DNA from 4 places in the Plantibacter lichenum genome. Region 2 is predicted to be linked to each of the others. Evidence: predicted binding sites of a transcription regulator. Region 2 holds the regulator's gene; each other region holds the start of a gene.
What was found. The regulator HrcA, encoded in region 2, represses chaperone genes, less so after heat shock. The targets are predictions, from matches to a motif close to TTNGCACTCGNNNNNNNCGAGTGCNAA.

Region 1 (5,490 bases), on a different contig from region 2:
CGCCATCGCCCGGAAGGCCGATCGCATCCGCTTCCAAGTCCGCACCCCCGATGGGGCGGTGGGCTTCGCGGACATGCTGGTCGGGCCCGCGAGCCAGTTGTTCACCGTGCCCATCGACGGGGACGACGTCGATGAGGACCCCGAATTCGTGGCCGACCTTCTCCAGCGGGAACGCAGGCTGATCTCGACCGTGTCCGGTTCGTCGGCGGCGCCGGGGCCCGCCTCACCTCCCTCGGACGGGTATCCGTGGGAGCTGTAGGGGCTGACGGAATCTCAGGTGGTGGAACTCAGGGCTGAGGTGGCTCGGGGTGGTCGGCCTCGGCGGGCACCTCGAGCCCTTGCAGGGAGAAGGATCGGCCCATCATCGCGTCGAGCCATACGCGGTTGATGCGAATCGGACGGGAGCCGTCGAAGCGGAATGCGATCGGCAGGCCGCAATCGATCCACGCCGAGACGCGACCGGAACCATGGCCGGGATCGACCGTCCACGAGAGCAGGAACGATTCCTGCTTGCGCAGCTTCGCGACGATCACGAGTTGCACATGCGCGAGCGTACGGTCGTCCATCTCGAACCGTTCGTTGCCGTACTGCAGTGAGCCCACGTGAAACCTTTCGATGGAGCACGCCGTCGGCGTGATGCGTTGGATGCGTGAAGCACGGCGACGGCGTGATGATCGCATGCGCGTTGTAGCCGCCGCGAGAGGGTCGGGCGGCCTGATCCGCCCGACCCCCTCAACCCGTGGCTGCGATTTCGTCCGACGTCATGGTGCGGTTGGTCGCACCGAGTGGACGACTCTCAGGTGAGCCGAGCGGGTGGTCGCTCCTGGTTCAGGAAGCGAGTGCGCCAGCGTGGCCCGGCGTCCGGGTCGACTCCGGCGCGCCGGAGTCCACGGTGATCTTGCGTGGCTTGGCGCGTTCGCTCACCGGAATGACCACGCTGAGCACGCCGCTGTCGTAGGTGGCGCTGATGCCGTCGACGTCGACTCCGTCGCCGAGCGTGAACTGTCGGAGGAACGAAGCTCCTCCGCGCTCGCGTGCCAACCACCGGACGCCCTCACGGGAGTCGGCGGTCCGCTGAGCCCGGATGCTCAGCTGGGCGCCGTCGATGTCGATGTCGATCGTGCCCGGGTCCACACCCGGCAGATCCGCGTTGAGGATGTAGCGGTCGCCATCGCGAAACAGATCCACGGGCATCACACGCGGTGCCCGAACGGAGTCCAGAACGGTCGCCGCGAATCGGTCGAGCTGGCTGATCGGATCGAGTGTCATTGCCATGTCAAGTGCTCCTTTCCATCTGGGTCGAGTCCTGTGGAACTCGATTTCTCGGCATCGATATTAGCACTCTCGGTCGGAGAGTGCCAGCCCGGCCGGCACTCGGTCGCCGAGCGACACTTGCGACCGCTGGCAACCGATCCGAGGCCGGGGTCAGGCCTCCGAGGTCGCCGGTTTCGGGGCTTCGGGGTCGGTCGGATTCGGGGCTTCGGGGTCGGTCGGATTCGTCGAGCCGTCGAAGTCTGCAGGCGACGCCCGGCTGAGGGGGCCTAGGAGCTCGGCAAGGCGCTGCGAGTCGGCGAGATACCGTTCGTAGGGGAATCCTTCGCGGATGAGCCAGTCGCGCAACTCGGCGGAGGTCGCCGTGCCGGAGTCATGGAAGAGCTTCAGTCCATCCGAAGTGGCGGTCACCAGTCGGCGGCGTGCGTGCGCCGGGTCGATGACGATCTCAACGCATCCCGCGTCCCGAAGTGCTTGCAGCGCACGCGACATCGCCGCCTCGGAGAGCCCGACCGAGTCGGCCAATTGGCGCTGCGTCATCCCCGGCGTCTCTTCGATCGTCCCGATGATCCGAATCTGCGTGTACGTCAGGTGGGCCGGCCCGGACGCGATGCGCTTGCGGGCGAGGTCCCCCAATGTCGCTACGACGCGGTGGAGCAGGTCGGCGAGTCCATCATCCATACCTGCAGCATACATCAGTCTTGCGCTTGCAATATTGCGCGTGCAAGACTGCCGCTATGTCAACCGAAATGTTCCTCTTTGAAACATCCGTGCCCGCCATCTGGCTGCTGATCGCCGTCATCGGCGCGAGCATCCACTCCGCGGGATCCACCAAGCTGCCGCGCTTGGAGATCTGGCAGCGCTGGTGGGCCGTGGCTGCACTCGGGTGCGGCAGCGCCTGGATGACGGTGTCGTTCCTACTCATCCCCGGGGTGATGACGACCGCGATCGGATTCCAGCAGACCCCGTTCGTGACCGAGATCGCATTCGCCAACCTGGGCCTCGCCATCGGCGGATTCCGCGCCGTCCACGCTGGTCCCCGCGAACGCATCACCATCGGCCTGATCGCGGGCATGTTCCTGTGGGGTGCCACGATCGGCCACCTCTACCAGTCGTTCGCTCACGGGAACTGGAACCCAGGCAACACGGGTGGCGTGCTGCTCTACGACGTGTTGATCCCCGCCGTGATGATCGCCCTCGCGATGCGGAGCCGCAGCCTGTCCGCCCGAACGGGTGAGCGATCCGCGAGTGTGGAGGGCTCGACTGTTCCGACGACCGTTTCCTGACGAACGACTGGAGGGTGCGCGCCCGTGAGCAGAATGCTGCGAACCGGGCGGGGCCCGGACCGGCTCGTGAACTTCTCCGACGCGACCCTCGCCATCGCGATCACGTTGCTCCTGCTCCCGCTGGTGATCGCTCTGGTCCAGGCGCTCGTCTTCCCGGGATCCGGGGTGTGGGGCTGCTGCGCCGAGTCCGAGCCGGCACCGAGGCATGCCCGCACCGAGTCTTGACAGGGAAAACCGTCGAGCCTAGTGTGTGGTGCCGCGATTCGACCCTGGTCCGGGATCGGTTCCTCGCGCGGTTCGTCGAAAGGTGAACATCATGGACCCAGCGGGCGCGATCACGATCACCCCGATCGATGTCGGGGAACTCCGTGCGGCGGGCGACGGGATGCCGATCTTCGTCCACGTCATCGATCATCCGGGCGGACGGGTGCTCGTCGACACCGGTCTGACGAGTCTGCATCCGGCTGTCGCCGACCTCGATCCTCGGATCCGTCCGCTGAATGAGCAGGGCTTCGACATCGACGGCATCGACATGGTCGTCAACACCCATCTGCACTTCGATCATTGCGGCGGCAACCACCTCTTCACCGGAAAACCGATCTACGTGCAGCGGCAGGAACTCGACGACGCCCGGACCGAGCCCAACTACACGATCGCGGAGTGGGTCGATCCGCCCGGGGCGCACTATGTCCCGGTCGACGGCGCGTTCGAGCTGCTGCCAGGCGTCCGACTGCTTCCCGCTCCCGGGCACACGCGCGGCTCACAGATCGTCGTGGTCGGGCTGGGCGAGCACCCCGTCGTCATCGCCGGTGACACAGCAGTCTGGCACGGCGAGCTCGACGAGCCCGCGACCGACGGGCAGCGGCTCATCCGCTCCCTCGAACCTGCAGCGGTCTGGCTGGCGCACGCCCACGAGCCCTGGCGACCGGATCGCTAGTGGTCCCCGTCCTGCCACTGTTCACAACTCAGGAGCGTGCGGGCGTGTCGGGCCGGTGGGACGGCGTGTCGTGGGCGACACGCCGCAGCGCTCCTGAGTTGTGAACACGGAAGCCCGTTCGTGGGACTCGAAGACTCGGGTCGAAGCGTCCGTCACCGAGAAGTGCCCTGAGCCTCCAGAGTCAGACGCAGGAGTTCGCTCGCGGTGGTCGGCTTGCGCCCGATCAGTCGCTGCAGGTCATCGCTGTCCGTCTGCAGATCCCCGCGCGCGATGCCCGCATCGGCATCCGACAGCACATGCGCGAATGCAGCGGGGAGTCCGGCGCTCACGAGCGCTCCGGCGAAGTCGGCGACGGGGAGGTCCTGGTAGCTCACGGGCCGACCCGACAGCTCCGAGATCGTCGCCGCCAACTGCTTCAGGGTGAAGGCCTCTCCGCCGAGCTCGTAGCTCGCTCCCGCATGGCCGTCCTGGGTCAGCACGGTCGCCGCGGCAGTGGCGAGGTCGTGTCGTGAAGCGGCGGATACGAGCCCGTCGTGTGCAGCGCCGACCACGGAGCCGCGCTCGAGGATCGTCGCGAGCTGCGATGTGTAGTTGTCGAGGTACCAGCCGTTGCGGAGGATGACGAATGGTGCACGGCTGGCTCGCAGATACTCCTCTGTGAGCGAGTGCGCCTCGGCGAGGAGCATTTGGGACGTTCCTGCGTTGACCTGACTGGTGTACGCGATGAGGTCGACGCCTGCAGTGCGGGCGGCGTCGATCGCATTCCGATGGTTGCCGAAACGCTTGTCGACGTCCGTCGTGGAGACGAGGAGGAGCCGTGACGCGCCTGCGAACGCTGCATCGAGTGTCGAACGATCGGAGAGATCCGCGAAGCGAGTCCGGACACCCAGCCCGGAACCGAGGGCCTCGAGTGTCGACCGGTCGCGTCCGGTCGCGATGATCCGCTCCGGTGCGACGCCCGCCGCTAGGAGTTCCACGACGACGAGTCGTCCGAATTGACCTGTGGCACCGGTGACGACGAAAGACATGTACAGCTCCATTCTCGGGGGTGATGTTGCTCTGGTACTGAAGCACGGACACATACCATTGGGAAGTACCTACCTTGGGGTGCGCTGCACACCACGCGAGTACGATGGAGCCATGGCACCGACGGATGACGACTGGGACCCCTACACCTCTGGCTGTCCCTCACGGGATCTCCTGGACCGCATCGGTGACAAATGGAGTGTGCTGGTGCTCGGCCAGCTGTCGGACGGAGCTCCGCGACGATACGCCCGCATTCGGGACGGAATCGAAGGCGTCAGCGAGAAGATGCTCACCCAGACCCTGCGTCATCTCGAACAGGACGGCCTCGTGACGAGGGAGATCTTCCCGGAGGTCCCGCCCCGCGTCGAGTACACCTTGACGCCGCTCGGGCAGACGCTACGGGGAACGCTCGCGGCCCTCCGAGAGTGGTCCGTCGCCCATGCCGGCGAGGTGCTCGAGGCTCGCCAGCGCTACGCGGACCGCTGACGGCGGCGGCGTCGGTCTGTTCAGGACCGGGTCCTGGATCTGGCAGACTGCTCAGCTGTGAGATCTGTTTCCATCGACGAGCTGTACCTCCTCCAGCGAGTGCTCGGCGCATCCGGCCAACCGTCCCTCGTCACCGCCGATCTGAGCACGCTCAGACTCCGCACCTCGGTTCGAGCCGACGCCCTCAACTTCGCGGTCGACCCCGCGAGTAGCGACAGCCGCTACGCGGGGACGGCGCACCGGACGACCGTCGCCGGACCTGCCGGCCAGCCGTTGGCGGTGGCCGTGACCGTCGATCAGTACGGGAAGCTGTACGGCATCGATGTCACCGATCCTGCTGGTGGGCGGTTGGCCGTCCTCGCCGCGCCGCAGTACGGGGCAGCGGTGCCCGCTGTGGTCGGAGGCCCCGGCCCCGGCCCCGGCCCTGGCCCCGGAGCCGGCCCCGGAGCCGGCGCTGGCGCCTGGGCTGGTGCAGCGCCGAGC
Region 2 (5,490 bases):
GCAGCGGAGCGGAACGCTTCGCGCTCGCGTCCGCCGCGCTCCTGACCTGGGGCTTGCACCGTTCGTGCGGCCTCGAGGTGACGGACGTGCACCCGGGCACCGGCGTCCAGTACAGCGGCATCGCGTTCGACACCGACGGAACGCCGCTCGAGGCGATCGAGAACCACGCAGAGCAGCGCTTCGCCGAGGACGGCACCCCGTTCATCACCCCCGGGACGACCGTCCACCTCGACGGAACGGTGAACGGCGAGCCCGTCTCCGGCCCGCACCGCGTCATCTACGTCGTCGAGGACCCGACGCACGTCTCCCTCGCGCTCGGAACGATGGAGGGCGACCCGGAGAGCGGTGAACAGGCGTTCACGATCGAGCACCGCGACGACGACTCCGTCTGGATCGGCGTCCGTTCCTTCTTCACACCGACCGGCGCCAAGTACAAGCTCGTCGGCGCGCTCGCGAAGCGCCGCCGCAAGCAGCTCAACTTCGCCTACCTGCACGCGCTCCTGCCTGCTCGCGTCAGCTGAGCGGGCCCGTCGTGCCGAGCGCTCTGCCCCTCGCCGATCCAGCACCTGCTGACGGCCTCCTTCCCTCTCTCGCCGCGGTCGATGCCGACAGCAGACGGTTCGGCGTGTACCTGCACGTCCCGTTCTGCCGCGTCCGCTGCGGCTACTGCGACTTCAACACCTACACCGCGACCGAACTCCGCGGTGCGAAGCAGTCCGACTACGCCGACGAGGCCGTCCGGGAGCTGCACTTCGGCCGCACGGTCCTCGATGGCTCCGGCGTGCCGGCTCGTCCAGCGTCGACGGTCTTCTTCGGCGGAGGCACACCGACGCTCCTGCCCGCCGACGACCTCGTACGCATGTTCCACGGCGTCGTGGAAGCGTTCGGACTCGCCGAGGGCGCAGAAGTGACGACGGAGGCGAATCCGGACTCGGTCGATGCGGCGTACCTGCAGCGACTCGCCGACGCCGGGTTCACGCGCGTCTCCTTCGGCATGCAGTCGGCGGTGCCGCACGTCCTCGCGACCCTCGAGCGCACGCACGACCCCGAGCGAGTCCCACTCGTCGTCCAGTGGGCGAAGGACGCAGGTCTCGACGTCAGCCTCGACCTCATCTACGGCACACCGGGCGAGTCGCTCGACGACTGGCGTGCATCGCTCGACCGCGCGATCAGCTGCGCGCCCGATCATGTGTCGGCGTACTCGCTGATCGTCGAACCGGGCACGAAGCTGGCCCGCCAGATCCGCTCCGGCGAGGTGGCGACTCCGGACGAGGACCTGCAGGCCGACATGTACGAGCTCGCCGACGGACTCCTCGCCGATGCCGGATACGACTGGTACGAGGTCAGCAACTGGTCGAAGGGGCCGCAGCACCGGTCGCAGCACAACCTGTCCTACTGGACGGGCGAGGACTGGTGGGGCGTCGGGCCCGGTGCGCACAGCCACGTCGGCGGGGTCCGCTGGTGGAACGTGAAGCACCCGGCCGCCTACGCGCAGCGCATGGCCGCGGGGGAGTCGCCGGCGGCGGGGCGGGAGACGCTCGACGATGATACGCGCGAGCTCGAGCGCATCCTCCTCCTCACCAGGACGCGCGACGGCATCGCTCTCCGCACCCTGGCGCCCGAAGCGCGGACGGCCGTCGCAGGCCTCATCGCCGACGAGCTCGTGAACGCGAAAGCCGCCCTGCGGGGCCAGCTGGAGCTGACCCGTACAGGGCGGCTGATGGCCGATGCCGTCGTGCGACGACTGGTCGGCGAGTAGCGAGGACCGCTTCCCGAAGACCTGTGACCAGGTCCTCGCGACTAGTTCTTGATGAACGCGATCGAGAGCGGGTAGGTGTAGAGCTCGCCCTTGTTGGCCTTGACCGCGGCGATGATGCTGAACACCACGACGACCACGGCGACCGCGAGGAGCACGACCGCACCGATCACGACGAAGGTGAGGATGAGGCCGACCACGTAGGCGATGAGCATCGTCAACTGGAAGTTGAGGGCCGCGAGCGAGTGCGAGCGCACGAACGGTCCGCGGTCCTTGAGGACCAGGTAGCCGATGAGCGCGGGCAGGAACGCGAAGAAGATGCCGCCGATGTGGATGAGCGTCGCCCACAGCTTCTCATCGGCAGGGCTCATCTGCGGTGCAGGTGCACCGTACCCGGCGGGCGGGGCGTATTGGGCTCCGGGAGGCGGCGGGTAGCCGCCAGCCGGCGGGTAGGCGCCCGGCTGTGCCGGACCGGGAGGCGGCGGGTAGGACCCGGCGGGCGGGGGAGTCGGAGCGCCAGGGGCGCCCGGCGCGGTCGGAGGAGGCGTCGGTCCGCCGTCACCAGTGGGAGGCACGGGCGGAACGCCGCCGCCTGCTGTTGGGTCGACGGGCGGCTGAGCGTTCGGGTCAGACATCTTCGCACCTTTCACGGTTGGAATATCCAGGTTGTCCAGCAGAGCGTATCGCACCCCTGTTCAGGGGACCGGACCCTCTGGGTTCCCCACGCTATTCCTCACCTGTCGCGGGGCGCAAGGGGAGCGCACGACCGCGTCGACGAGGGGATCGTGCAGACGATCGCGATATGATGAGCAGTCACGATGTGAGAGTGCTAACGGGAGGTGATCGACATGGTGTCCGATCGGAGTCTCGAAGTCCTCAGGGTCATCGTCCAGGACTACGTCGCATCGCGTGAGCCCGTCGGCTCGAAGACGATCGTGGATCGCCACTCCTTCGGCGTCTCCGCCGCCACCATCCGCAACGACATGGCGCAGTTGGAGGAGGAGGAGCTGATCGTCGCTCCCCATACTTCGTCAGGCCGCGTCCCCACGGACAAGGGCTACCGCCTCTTCGTCGACCACCTCGCGGATCGGCGTCCGCTCAGTACTCCGCAGCGCACGGCGATCGAGACCTTCCTCGGTGCCTCGAGCGACCTCGACGAGGTGCTGCACCGCACGGTCCGCCTGCTCGCGCAGCTCACGAATCAGGTCGCGCTCGTGCAGTACCCCATGTTCTCGCGCGCTCGCGTACGCCACCTCGAACTCGTGACGGTCACTGCCACGCGGGTGCTCGCCGTCATCATCCTCGACAACGGTCGGGTGGAGCAGCGCCTCGTCGAGACGGAGACGCCCGTCGACGACGAGACCGTCGCCTCCCTCCGCGGTCGGCTGAACGAAGCCGCTTCCGGACGCGCCCTCCTCGAAGCGCACGATGCGCTCGGAGCAGTGGTCGACACCGTGCCGGAGGCGGATCGCGCAGTCGCCGGCCGGATCGTCGACGCCGTCCGCGAGCAGGTCTCTGCGGAGCGCCAGGACCGCCTCGTCATGGCCGGTGCAGCGAACCTCGCCCGCACCGAGGACGACTTCCCAGGGAGCATCTACCCCGTGCTGGACGCCATCGAACAGCAGGTGGTCCTCCTCCGCCTCTTCGGTGAGATGGAGGCCGAGCAGGACGGTGTCGCTGCCAGCATCGGCCGGGAGAACGCGTCCTTCGGACTCGAGACGACGAGCGTCGTCGCGAGCAACTACCGTTCCTCTGGTGGCGAAATCGCGCGGTTGGGTGTGCTCGGTCCGACGAGAATGGACTACGCGACCAATATGGCGGCCGTTCGCGCCGTCGCACGATACCTGTCGCGCATACTCGACGCCGAGTGATCGAACGTCCCCGGGCTCTCACGGGGTGGAGACGACCTCGTTCCGGGGAGAGCGCCGGAACGTCCCTTGAACGAAAGGCCCGCAGTGGCTGACCAGCCCGACCACTACGCAGTCCTCGGCGTCGCACGCGACGCATCCCCCGAGGAGATCAAGAAGGCGTACCGCAGGCTCGCCCGCGAGTTGCACCCCGACGTGAACCCCGGCTCCGACGCATCGGAGCGCTTCAAAGAGGTCACGCACGCCTACGACGTCCTGAGCGATGCGAAGCAGCGCCAGCAGTACGATCTCGGTCCGCAGGCCGGTGGCTTCGGCGATGCCGGCTTCGGCGGCTTCGGCGACATCTTCGACACCTTCTTCGGAGGCGGCGGCGGCGGGAACCGCGGACCCAAGTCGCGTCGTGCGCGTGGCGAGGACGCACTGCTCCGGGTCGAGCTCGACCTCGACGAGGTCATCTTCGGCACGCACCGCGACCTCGAGGTCGACACGGCCGTCCTCTGCGGGACGTGCAACGGCTCGTGCTGCCAGCCGGGCACCTCGCCCGTCACGTGTGACATCTGCCACGGCACCGGCAGCATCCAGCGCGCCGTCCGTTCCCTCCTCGGCAACGTCATGACCTCATCGCCCTGCGGCACGTGCCGCGGCTACGGCACGATCATCGCGACGCCGTGCGTCACCTGCCAGGGCCAGGGCCGCATCCGTGCCCGTCGCACCGTCTCGGTCGACATCCCGGCCGGCGTCGACACCGGTCTGCGGCTGCAGATGCCGGGCAGCGGCGAGGTCGGGCCGGCAGGCGGACCGAACGGCGACCTCTATCTCGAGATGAAGGTGCGGCACCACGACGTCTTCAGCAGAGACGGCGACGACCTCCTCGCCACGCTCGAGGTTCCCATGACCGACGCCATCCTCGGCCGCCAGGTCACGGTCCACGCGCTCGACGGCGACGTCGAGCTCGACCTGAAACCGGGCGTGCAGAGCTCCGAGGTCATCACGATCAAGGACCGCGGGGTCACGCGTCTCCGCGGCAACAGCCGTGGCGATCTGCGCATCGGCATCCAGGTCATCACGCCCACGAAGCTCGATCACAAGGAACGCGAACTCGTGAAGACGTTCGCGAACGGTCGCCGCCAGGGTCCGCCGGCCCTCGCCCAGTTCCAGCAGGGGCTGTTCGCGAAGATCCGCGACCGCTTCCACGGCGCGAGCTGACATGAGTTCGCTGTACTTCCGGGAAGACCTCGAATCCACGAGTGTGGGGGAGAACCTCATCCTCCGCGGACCGGAGGCGAAGCACGCCGTGTCCGTGAGCCGGTTGCGCGTCGGGGAATCGACGTCGATCGGCAACGGACGCGGGCTCGTTGCCTCTGGACCGGTCGTGCGCAGTGAACCGGGCGAGCTCGAGATCCGCGTCGAGAGCGTGGTGCTCCACCCGGAGTCGCGTCCCGAGATCGTGCTCGTGCAGGCGCTCGCGAAGGGCGACCGCGACGAACTGGCCATCCAGGCCGGAACAGAGCTCGGCGTCGACGGCATCATCCCGTGGGGCGCCGAACGCAGCGTGTCCCGTTGGCAGGGGGACAAGGCCGTGAAGGGTCGCGCACGCTGGCAGACGATCGTGCGTGAGGCGTCGAAGCAGTCGATCCGAGCACGCGTTCCCGAGGTCGCCGAGGTGTCGGACACGAAAGCGCTCGCGAAGCTCGTCGCAGGACGAACGGTGCTCGTCCTCGAACCGACCGCGTCGATCGCGCTCAGTGAGCTCACGCTCGACCCCGAGACCCCCGAGATCCTGCTCGTCGTCGGCCCGGAAGGCGGCATCTCGCCCGCTGAACGTGAACGACTGGTCGATGCCGGCGCCGTCGAGGTCAGACTCGG
Region 3 (5,490 bases), on a different contig from region 2:
GACGCCGACGATGAACTGCAGGACGGGCGCGCAGTACTGCACGAAGCCCATCCAGATGAGCGGGAGGCGCCTCGCCGCAGAAGCGAAGAGGAGGAGCGGCACGGCCGTCACGACGCCGGCGCTCACGAGGAGTACCGTGTGCCAGACGCTCACCGTCCCGATCGTCAACCCGCCCATGACGCCGACGACGATCAGCTGGATGATCGCCACAGGGGTCAGCCAGACGGTCTCGATCGTCAGCCCGGAGACGGCATCGACCGATCCGCCGATGAGCTTCTTGAGGTAGCCGTAGAACCCGAAGGAGAAGGCGAGGACGAGTGCGATCCACGGCAGGCCCCCGTAGCCGATCGCGAGGACGAGCACGGCGAGCAGGCTCACCGAGACAGCGGCCCACTGCGCCGGGCGCAGGCGCTCGCGCAGGAAGAAGACGCCGAGGAAGACGGTCACGATCGGGTTGATGAAGTATCCGAGCGACGCCTCGACGACGTGACCCGTGAGCGCTGCGAAGACGTAGGTCAGCCAGTTGACGTAGATGAGCGCTCCGGCGGCGCCCATCGTGAACATGATCCGCGGCTGCCTGAGGAGCACGACGAGCTTCCGCCAGGTGCGCGTCGCTGTGATCAGGACGACGCAGAAGACGAGGGAGAAGAGCACCCGCCACGCCACGACCTCGAAGGCGCCGGCCGGTGCGAGCGCGATGAAGTACAGCGGAAGGAAGCCCCAGAGACCGTACGCGGCGAAGGCGTAGACGAGCCCGATGCGACTCTGCGATGCAGGTTTCATGCCGGTCGCCTCGGCTGTCGGAGCGGTCGTCGAGGCGGGGTCGGATGGAGTCTGCACTGTCCCCATCGTACGTGCGGGCCCGTCTCGGATCGCGCGGTTAACAGACACAACCCGGATGGTTTCCGCCATCCGGGTTGTGGTGTTGCAGAACTGAGTCCTTAGCGGACGACGACTGCGAGGACGTCGCGTGCGGAGAGGACGAGCAGGTCGTCGCCACCGAACTTGACCTCGGTGCCACCGTACTTGGAGTAGATCACCTTGTCGCCGACGGCGACGTCGAGGGGGACGCGGTTTCCGTTGTCGTCGATGCGGCCGGGGCCGACCGCCACAACTTCGCCCTCCTGGGGCTTCTCCTTGGCAGTGTCAGGGATGACCAGACCGGACGCGGTGGTCTGCTCTGCCTCGACCTGCTTGATGACGATGCGATCCTCGAGCGGCTTGATGGAGACCGACACGGTTGACCTCTTTCTTAAGACGAAGACGTGTTAGCACTCTCATTGTGAGAGCGCTAATTCCAGTCTAGGGATGTTCTGGCACTCACGCAATGCGAGTGCCAGCGCACGGCTGCTACCGTTGCCGGATGCACAGTGCACCCGCAGGAACGCGCTGACCGTGGAACGCAGCGAACTCGTCGAACTGCTGACCGCGGACGGTCTCCGACTGCTCGATTCCCTCCCACCGTACCCCTCGAAGGACGAAGCGGTGCGGCTCGTCGGCAGACTCCGCTCCGAAGGCCACTCCCCATCGCTCGTCGCAGCCGTCCTCACGCAGGCCAGACTCCGCTCGAAGGCCGCGGCGAAGTTCGGGCCGTTCGCCGAGCGGATGCTCTTCACGGAGGCCGGTCTGGAACAGGCGACGCGGCTCTCCGTCGCGGCTCTGCACGCCGGCCGATTCGCGCAGGCGGGTCTCCGCCGCGTCGCCGACCTCGGATGCGGCATCGGTGCGGACGCGATGGCCATGGCCTCCCTCGACCTCGAGGTGACCGCCGTCGAGATCGACGAGGTCACGGCCGCCATCACGAGCTACAACCTCGCCCCGTTCCCCACCGCGACCGTTCGCAACGAACCGGCCGAGGACGTCGACCTCAGCGGATTCGACGCCGTCTACTTCGACCCGGCCAGACGGACCGCCGGCCACGGCAACACGAGCCGCCTGACCGATGCAGCCGACTACACGCCGTCGCTCGACGTCGTGTGGGGCGCAGCGGAGATCCTACCGACGGGCGTCAAGCTCGGCCCCGGATTCGACCGCTCCCTCATTCCGCCGACGGCCGAGGCCCAGTGGGTGTCGGTCGACGGTCAACTCGTCGAGATGGGACTGTGGTTCGGCGTCCTCGCACGCCCCGGCATCCGTCGCTCGGCGCTGGTCCTCGGTGCCGACGGCAGCCACGAACTGCACGCTGAGGCCGACGTCGACGACGTCCCCGTGCGCCCGCTCGGCGAGTACGTCTTCGAACCGGACGGCACCGTCATCCGCGCCCGTCTCATCGGCATGCTCGCGGAACGGCTCGGCGCCGGGATGCTCGGCTCCGGCATCGCCTACCTCACGGGCGACGAGGCACCGTCCACCCCGTTCGCGACGGCGTTCCGTGTGCTCGAACGGCTTCCGATGGATGAGAAGACGCTCAAGCGCACGATGAAGGCGCGCGGCATCGGCGTCCTCGAGATCAAGAAGCGGGGCGTCGAGGTCGATCCGGCAGCGCTCCGTCGCCGGCTCGGGCTCAAGGGCCCGAACTCGGCGACCGTCATCCTCACACGGGTGGACGGCAAGCACACCGCGCTGCTTGTCGAGCGGGTCGCGTAGCCGCTCGCCGCGATGCCCTCACACGGATCACGGGCTCAGGTGGCCAGGTAGCCGATGATCGTGACGATGCTGTAGGTCAGCCAGCCGGCCGAGAGCGCCAACCCGATGAAGCCCGTGATGATGCCGGTGAGCGCGAATCCGCGACCGGCCGTCTCGCGCCGGCGGCTGATGAGGCCCAAGACGATCGCAGCGATCGAGAACGGGAATCCCCAGCCGACGAAGATCGAGATGACGAGGCCGATGATGCCCGTCACGAGCGCCCACACGGCGCGCGTCGAGGTCTGCGGCATCGGCCGGGCGCCCTGCCCCTGCGCATCGCCCTGGTACGGAGCGTATCCGCCCTGGCTCGGCGCTTGGTAGATCGCCGTCGGGACCGTCTGCAGATACGTGGGCTGCTGCTGGTAGGCGCCGGGCTGCTGGTACTGCTGCGGCTGAGCCGGCTGCTGGTAGCGCCCAGGCTCGACGGGCGGCTGGAACTGCCCGGACTGTTGCGGCTGGGGCTGGTACTGGGGCTGCGGGGGCGAGTACTGCTGAGGCTGCTGGAACTGCCCCGTCGGCTGCCCGTACTGCGGCGGGACCGGCTGCTGCGGCTCCGGCTGGGTGGGGGCAGGCGGCTGCTGCGGGGACGCGGGCGGCTGGGTCGGTTCGACGGGCGGCTGCGGCTGGCCGGGCGGAATCGTCGGATCGGTCATGAGGTCTCCCTTGCTCGAGCTCGGTGTGCGTCCGGCACGGGCAATCCTATGCGCTCAGCTCCGGAGGAGCCCCGTAGGAGCCCTGCGGGAGCCTCGAAAGCGACCCTCCCGAGCCGCCACCGTCGATCAGTGGACCTGGATCTCCGTGACGGGCAATGTCGAGTCCGCACCGAAGTCGAGCGAGGACGGCTCGTGGCCCGCCGCGATGAGTTGGGAGGCGAGCGCGGCGATCATCGCGCCGTTGTCGGTGCACAGGTGCAGGGGCGGGATGCGGAGGGCGATGCCGGCCTTCGCCGTGCGTTCCGCCGCGACCTCGCGGAGTCTCGCGTTCGCGATGACGCCGCCGCCGAGGAGCAGCCGGGGAACGCCGAGATCGGTGCACGCGGCGATCGCCTTCGTGATGAGAACGTCGACGACGGCTTCACGGAAGCTCGCGGCGACGTCGGCCGTCGGCACGGGCTCTCCTGCGTCCTCACGGGCTTCGACCCAGCGGGCGACCGCCGTCTTGAGGCCGGAGAAGGAGAAGTCGTAGCGGTGCGCAGGCATGTCCTTCGGGAGGCTGAGCCCACGTGGGAACCGGATGGCCTTGGGGTCGCCCGTCGCGGCGGCGCGATCGATCTGGGGTCCGCCGGGGTACGGCAGGCCGAGCACGCGCGCGACCTTGTCGAAGGCCTCGCCGGCGGCATCGTCGATCGTCTCGCCGAGCAGTTCGACGTCGGTCACGAGGTCGCGGACGAGGAGGAGGGAGGTGTGGCCGCCCGAGACGAGGAGCGCGACGGTCGGGTACTCGAAGGGGCCGTCGGCCGTGTCGAGGATGTCGGCGCCGACGTGTCCGACGAGGTGGTTGACGGCGTAGATCGGCTTGCCCAGCGAGACGGCGAGCGCTTTCGCGGCACCGACCCCGACCATGAGCGCACCGGAGAGCCCTGGACCGCTCGTGACCGCGATGGCGTCGAGCTCCTGCAGCGTCACTCCCGCTTCCGCGAGCGCCGCCGTGATCGCCGGCTCGAGGGCTTCGAGGTGCGCACGAGCGGCGACCTCGGGCACGACGCCGCCGTACCGGGCGTGCTCGTCCATGCTCGACGCGATCGTGTTGGAGAGGAGGGTCCGACCGCGGACGATGCCGATGCCCGTCTCGTCGCAGCTCGTCTCGATGCCGAGGACGAGCGGTTGGTCGCGATTCATGACAGGGGGTTCTCCGGGATCTCGGTGGGCTGAGGAGCTGCGGCGGGTTCGGCCCGACCGGGTTCGGCCAGCGCAGGCTCGGCCAGCGCAGGCTCGGCCAGCGCAGGCTCCGCGGGACGGACGGTCAGCCGCATCACGATCGCGTCGACGTCATCGGGCTGGTAGTAGCCCGGGCGGACCGCGATCTCCTCGAAGCCGAGGCTTCGGTAGAGGCCCTGCGCGACGGGGTTGTCCGCGCGCACTTCGAGGAAGACCTGCGTGACGCCCTGGCGACGGGCGCGATCGATGAGCGTCACCATGAGCAGTCGGCCGAGCCCACGACCCCGTGCAGCTTCGGAGACGGCGATCGTCTGGATGTCGCCGTCGTTCGAACGGGAGGGTGCGAAGAGGCCCGCGTACCCGTCGAGGACGGAACCGTCGCCGTCCGCGTCGGTCGCGACGAGGTACGTGCCGTGCGGTGAGAGGATCTCGGATCGCATCATCTCGTCGGACCAGGCGTCGGTCGTGAAGACGGTGCGTTCCATGTCCATGATGCGGTCGAGGTCGGCCTCGGTCGCGGTGCGGAGCAGCCAGGTCATCCCGTGACCCGCTTCTTCGGTGAGAGGGTGACGTCCGGTGAGCGCAGGTAGAGCGGCTCGTCGGAGGCGAACGGGTGTCCGCCGGCGCGGAGCAGTTCCGCCACGACGCCGAGCGAGGCTGCCGAGACGGTCTCCGCGTCGATGCGCAGGAGCTCCGGATGCGGCAGTTCGTCCGGCTTGCCGAGTCCTGGACCGTCGATGCGCACGGGCAGCCCAGAGGCGTCGAGCCCGGAGTAGGCGGTCCAGTAGCGTTCGCGACGACGTGCGTCGGTCACGACGAGCAGCGGCTCGCTCCGACCGTCGCGGTACTCGCTGAGCGCGATCGCATCGTGGCTGACGACCGGGAGGACCGGGAGTCCGGCGCCGATGGCGAAGGCGCGGGCCGCGGCGATGCCGATGCGCAGACCCGTGAACGGACCCGGCCCCATGCCGGCGACGACGCCGTCGAG
Region 4 (5,490 bases), on a different contig from region 2:
CGGGGACCTTCTCGCTCGGCTTGATCGTCGCGACGACTGCGAGGAGCAGCGGCGCGCGCATCGGTTTCGTCGACACGCCCTTGTCTCCGGAGGCCTTGGCGATGGCGCGGCCCAGCTTCACCCGGTCGTCACCGCGCAGCGCGATGATCCGCCACGGGCGCATGGAACTGTGATCCGCCACACGACCTGCTGCACCGATGAGGTGCAGCAGCTCGTCGCGGGTGGGAGCGTCGTCCGTGACCTTCGACCAGGATCGCCGATGGCTCACCGCCTCGAAGAGTTCGGTCATGGACTACTCGGCCTGCTCTGCGGCCTGGAAGTTCAGGGCGATCGAGTTCATGCAGTACCGGTCGCCGGTCGGCGTGCCGAACCCGTCGTCGAACACGTGGCCGAGGTGCGAGCCGCAGTTCGCGCAACGGACCTCGGTGCGCACCATGCCGAGCGTGTTGTCCTCGATGAGCTGAACGGCCTCGGGACGGACGGACTCGTAGAAGCTCGGCCACCCGCAACCGGAGTCGAACTTGGTGCCGCTCTTGAAGAGTTCGGCGTTGCACGCCGCACAGGTGTAGAGGCCTGCACGACCCTCGTCGAGGAGCTCGCCGGTCCACGGGCGCTCGGTCGCGGCTTCACGGAGCACCGCGTACTGCTCTGGCCCGAGTTCCTCGCGCCACTCCTCTTCGGACTTCGAAACTTCGTACGTCATACTGCTCCATTCCTCATGGTCATCCTATGCGGGCGGGCATGGAGCCCACCCCATTGTCCAACGTCTGAGGGGCTCCGAACCTTCCCGAGCACACCGACCGTGTCGACGGCCCACCGAACACGATGCGGAGCTGTCAGCAAGCGCCAAATAGGATGGTGTGACCCAGCCAGGACACGTGAGGAGGATCATGCACCAGGCATCGCACGTCGACGCCCCGGACGGATCCGGCCCGACCGCTCCGGAGCTGACGGAACGAGACCTCGCGATCCTCGAGTTCGAGACCCACTGGATGCAGCACGTCGGGGCCAAGGAAGCGGCGATCCGCGACCGGTTCCAGCTGTCCCCGGCGCGCTACTACCAGCTGCTCGGAGCGCTCATCGACTCGCCCCTCGCGCTCGTCCACAACCCCATGCTGTTCAAGAGACTGCAGCGCACACGCGACGCCCGCCTGACGCGCGGCACCCCGGCTCCCCGCCGCGACGTGTGACGCCCGACGACCCCCTGGAGACCAAGCCATGGCAGAGACCTTCCCGCCCGACCGTTTCGACGACGTCCCGGACCTGAAGCGCGTCGGCGCGCACCGGGCACCCGCGCCGAAGGGTCGAGGCTGGATCGCCTTCCTCTGGGCGGTCGTCGCGGTCCTCGTGCTCGTCGGCATCGGAACGGTTGCGCTGTTCACGCTCAACAACAAGGTCGATTTCTTCCCGCAGCCGACGAACAGTGCGAGCGAGAGCGAAACGCCCACCCCGACGCCGACCGAAGCGGCTCCCGTCGTCGACACCGAGGCCAACATCCTCGTCCTCAACGGCACGGAGACCGCCGGACTCGCCGGTCAGGCCTCCGAAGCGCTCGCGGCCGCCGGATTCACCCAGGCGATCTCCACGAGCGACGCGAGCACGAGCGATGTCGCCCAGAGCGGCATCTATTACCAGGACCCGTCTCAGGAGGGCGCGGCGCGCGCCATGTCCGCGGCGCTCGGTGGCATGAAGATCGAACTCAGCCAGCAGTACGCGATCCCGACGGAAGAGGGCGAAACGCCGCTCCTGCGGATCGTCGTCGTCCTCGGTGCGGACTACACGCCAGCGGGCTGATCTCCGAGCCGTCGATGCGGTCGGACACCCTCCTGATCCGATGCAACGTGTTTCCGCGGTGTTTCACGTGTGTTGAGATGTCGTAATACTCCGGGACAAAACCCCGAATGTCCCTGGATCAGCGGGCTGTACGCCATTAGTATCTGGAATTGGCCGCTCGTCTCGCCCCGGCTCCGGACAACTCGGAACGGTGACGGAAGCGTGACCGCCGCACCGCGCGGCAGGCCCGGTGTCAGCACCAGCCGACGCCGTGAGCACGCAGCAATGGGAGTAAGAACATGGCGAATGGAACCGTGAAGTGGTTCAACGCTGAGAAAGGCTTCGGCTTTATCACTGTCGATGGAGGGGGCCAGGACGTGTTCGTCCACTACTCCGCCATCGATATGAGCGGCTACAAGTCCCTCGAGGAAGGCCAGGCGGTCGTCTTCGAGGTCGGAACCGGTGCGAAGGGGCCACAGGCCGAAGGCGTCCGCCTGGCCTAGAGCATCAACGAACGCGGAAGTGTCTCCGCACATCGCCGTCCACGACGTGGGCGGCGATGTCGTGTTTCCGGGGCGGTCTGCCAGAGCCGTTCCCGGAGTCGGTTCCCGGAGTCGGTTCTCGAGCCTCCCCGCGGGGCCGTGCGGAACGCTTCCCGGGAGTTCGCTCCGGGCGTCCCTCCTCACTTGCACTCCCACACCCAGAGTGCCAGAATCGTCTTAGCACTCGATCTCTCTGAGTGCTAACAACGTTCATGACGTCCGGGAGGGACGAAAAACACACATGGCTAAGATCATCGCTTTCGACGAGGAGGCCCGACGCGGCCTCGAGCGTGGACTGAACATTCTTGCTGACACGGTCAAGGTCACCCTTGGACCGCGCGGTCGCAACGTTGTCCTCGAGAAGAAGTGGGGCGCCCCCACGATCACCAACGACGGCGTTTCCATCGCCAAGGAGATCGAACTCGACGACCCGTACGAGAAGATCGGCGCTGAGCTGGTCAAGGAGGTCGCCAAGAAGACCGACGACGTCGCGGGCGACGGCACCACCACCGCCACCGTCCTGGCTCAGGCACTCGTCCGTGAAGGCCTGCGCAACGTCGCAGCCGGCGCAGACCCCATCAGCCTCAAGCGCGGCATCGAGAAGGCAGTCGCAGCAGTGACCGTCGAGCTCATCGCCAACGCAAAGGAGGTGGAGACCAAGGAGGAGATCGCAGCGACCGCTTCCATCTCCGCCGGCGACACCACCATCGGCGAGATCATCGCCGAGGCGATCGACAAGGTCGGCAAGGAAGGCGTCGTCACCGTCGAGGAGTCGAACACCTTCGGCACCGAGCTCGAGCTCACCGAGGGCATGCGCTTCGACAAGGGTTACCTGTCGCAGTACTTCGTGACCGACCCCGACCGCCAGGAAGCCGTCTTCGAGGACCCCTACATCCTCATCGCCAACCAGAAGATCTCGGCGATCAAGGACCTGCTCCCCATCGTCGACCAGGTCATCCAGTCCGGCAAGCAGCTCCTCATCATCGCTGAGGACGTCGATGGCGAAGCACTCGCCACCCTCGTCGTCAACAAGATCCGTGGCATCTTCAAGTCGGTCGCCGTCAAGGCTCCCGGCTTCGGCGACCGCCGCAAGGCTCAGCTGCAGGACATCGCCATCCTCACCGGTGGCCAGGTCATCTCCGAGGAGGTCGGCCTCAAGCTCGAGACCGTCACGCTCGACCTGCTCGGCCGTGCACGCAAGGTCGTCATCACCAAGGACGAAACCACCATCGTCGAAGGTGCAGGCGACGCTGACGCCATCGCCGGTCGCGTCTCGCAGATCCGCAAGGAGATCGAGAACACGGACAGCGACTACGACCGTGAGAAGCTCCAGGAGCGCCTCGCCAAGCTCGCCGGTGGTGTTGCAGTCATCAAGGCCGGCGCCGCTACGGAGGTCGAGCTCAAGGAGCGCAAGCACCGCATCGAGGACGCCGTCCGCAACGCGAAGGCTGCCGTCGAAGAGGGCATCGTCGCCGGTGGTGGCGTTGCGCTCATCCAGGCTGGCAAGACCGCGTTCGAGAAGCTCGAGCTCACGGGCGACGAGGCAACCGGCGCGAACATCGTCAAGGTCGCCATCGACGCACCGCTCAAGCAGATCGCTCTGAACGCAGGCCTCGAGCCCGGCGTGGTTGCAGACAAGGTCCGCAACCTGCCCGTCGGACACGGCCTCAACGCCGCGACCGGCGAGTACGTCGACATGCTCGCTGCCGGCATCAACGACCCGGTGAAGGTCACCCGCTCCGCGCTGCTCAACGCAGCGTCGATCGCTGGCCTGTTCCTCACCACCGAGGCCGTCGTCGCCGACAAGCCGGAGAAGAACCCGGCTCCGGCCGGCGACCCCACCGGTGGCATGGACTTCTAGTCCGACCAGTTCCACACGCAACGGGCGTCTCCCTTCTGGGAGGCGCCCGTTCGCTGTTCGCGGGGCTACGCATACGGCTGATGGCCGCGTAGCGGAGACGCATCAGGGGTAGCCCTCATGGTGTATGCCGATGAGGGAATGCGCGAGGCCGATCGTCTCTGAACCGTTACGCGACTGGTAAATTGGACGCACGACTCATCCATAGGATTGCGTCATGAGAACGCGTGGGGGATTGGCGCTGGTCGCCGCAATCGTCGTGACACTGACCGGCTGTTCGACCGGGGGACCGCCTGCCGGGTCGCCCTCGGCCGTCCCAAGTGTGAGTGTGACTCCGACGGCGACTCCGGTGAGTTGGCCGGAGCCGCTTGTCCCCACGAGCTGCGATGCTCTGCTTTCGCAGGAGACGGTGGACGGCGTCTTCGGAACTCCACTCGTGTTCGGCTCCGAGCATCCTGAAGCAGCCGGTCGCGCTGGACTGTGGAAAGCCGCGATCACCAACTCGGGTTCGCTCGAGTGCGTTTGGGGAGCGATGAATCCCGACGGGAACCAGGACCCGAACTCCGGGGACGGCGATGCCTGGTATGGCGTGGCCGTGACGATCGTGCCCCACGCCAGCGCGATCCAGGCGAGCATCAGCGCCGCGCTGGAATCCACGAAGGAGCCCGCGCGAACAGGTTGCGACTGGGGAATCTGTTTCTCTGAGGACGTCATCAACGACTACTGGGTCGATGCGGAGGTCATCGGTACGGGAGACCCGGCGAACGGTGTCTCCGAGAGCGCTCAGGGCGTGTTCGACGCCGTGACCGCCGCTGCCAACACGTTCGCGCCCGCGGCTGCTCCCGACTGGCCCGCCGAATCGTCCGCGTGGCCGACGACGTGTGATGGACTCGTCTCCTTGACGACGATCGCGGACTCGTTGTCGCTTCCAGGTGCGAGCTTCACCGTCGGGTACAGCTACCGGAGCACCAACATCCCCTACGGATCCGTCGAGGCGGCGAAGGGGCTCGTCTGCGGCATCGCGCGCGAGGGCGGAGGTCGAAGCGGCAGCATCGTGACGGTGCCGGGTGCCGGCGGCGCGTTCGCGGCGTCGTGGAGCGCGGCGACCTCGTCCGACGACGTGGAGATCATCGAGGTGCCGGGACTGCCCGCGGACAGCGCGTTCCTCCGTCGTCCGGCCTTGACGCCGAACAACGCGACACTCGACATGAACCTGCACGGCACGTGGGTCGAGCTCAGCATGGGGACCACTGCAAGCGATGGGCCCGATGCTGCGACCAGGCTTCAGGCTCTGGCCGCCGCGATGGCGGCACGAGG

Region 1: ACQ3HB_RS09630 (Hsp20/alpha crystallin family protein) is a predicted target of HrcA. The motif match lies at 1,336-1,362, and genes of this name have one in related genera.
Region 3: groES (co-chaperone GroES) is a predicted target of HrcA. The motif match lies at 1,314-1,340, and genes of this name have one in related genera.
Region 4: groL (chaperonin GroEL) is a predicted target of HrcA. The motif match lies at 2,493-2,519, and genes of this name have one in related genera.

What each region holds. Positions count from the first base shown of each region.
Region 1 is NZ_JBOBFT010000006.1:15,189-20,678, reverse strand. Features, by position in the region: gene ACQ3HB_RS09640 (hypothetical protein) at 1-259, shown strand, start outside; gene ACQ3HB_RS09635 (DUF7882 family protein) at 288-602, opposite strand; gene ACQ3HB_RS09630 (Hsp20/alpha crystallin family protein) at 829-1,275, opposite strand; gene ACQ3HB_RS09625 (MarR family winged helix-turn-helix transcriptional regulator) at 1,426-1,953, opposite strand; gene ACQ3HB_RS09620 (DUF6790 family protein) at 2,010-2,558, shown strand; gene ACQ3HB_RS09615 (hypothetical protein) at 2,583-2,783, shown strand; gene ACQ3HB_RS09610 (MBL fold metallo-hydrolase) at 2,875-3,495, shown strand; gene ACQ3HB_RS09605 (SDR family oxidoreductase) at 3,648-4,523, opposite strand; gene ACQ3HB_RS09600 (winged helix-turn-helix transcriptional regulator) at 4,636-5,007, shown strand; gene ACQ3HB_RS09595 (hypothetical protein) at 5,065-5,490, shown strand, end outside.
Region 2 is NZ_JBOBFT010000003.1:193,863-199,352, forward strand. Features, by position in the region: gene ACQ3HB_RS06240 (DUF1990 family protein) at 1-521, shown strand, start outside; gene hemW (radical SAM family heme chaperone HemW) at 533-1,759, shown strand; gene ACQ3HB_RS06250 (DUF4870 domain-containing protein) at 1,801-2,391, opposite strand; gene hrcA (heat-inducible transcriptional repressor HrcA) at 2,605-3,627, shown strand; gene dnaJ (molecular chaperone DnaJ) at 3,712-4,830, shown strand; gene ACQ3HB_RS06265 (16S rRNA (uracil(1498)-N(3))-methyltransferase) at 4,832-5,490, shown strand, end outside.
Region 3 is NZ_JBOBFT010000007.1:161,307-166,796, forward strand. Features, by position in the region: gene rarD (EamA family transporter RarD) at 1-783, opposite strand, end outside; gene groES (co-chaperone GroES) at 942-1,238, opposite strand; gene ACQ3HB_RS11455 (class I SAM-dependent methyltransferase) at 1,396-2,586, shown strand; gene ACQ3HB_RS11460 (DUF4190 domain-containing protein) at 2,622-3,278, opposite strand; gene tsaD (tRNA (adenosine(37)-N6)-threonylcarbamoyltransferase complex transferase subunit TsaD) at 3,405-4,463, opposite strand; gene rimI (ribosomal protein S18-alanine N-acetyltransferase) at 4,460-5,041, opposite strand; gene tsaB (tRNA (adenosine(37)-N6)-threonylcarbamoyltransferase complex dimerization subunit type 1 TsaB) at 5,038-5,490, opposite strand, start outside.
Region 4 is NZ_JBOBFT010000007.1:21,543-27,032, reverse strand. Features, by position in the region: gene ACQ3HB_RS10855 (nitroreductase family protein) at 1-289, opposite strand, end outside; gene msrB (peptide-methionine (R)-S-oxide reductase MsrB) at 293-703, opposite strand; gene ACQ3HB_RS10845 (DUF3263 domain-containing protein) at 891-1,190, shown strand; gene ACQ3HB_RS10840 (LytR C-terminal domain-containing protein) at 1,219-1,794, shown strand; gene ACQ3HB_RS10835 (cold-shock protein) at 2,073-2,276, shown strand; gene groL (chaperonin GroEL) at 2,557-4,176, shown strand; gene ACQ3HB_RS10825 (hypothetical protein) at 4,583-5,490, shown strand, end outside.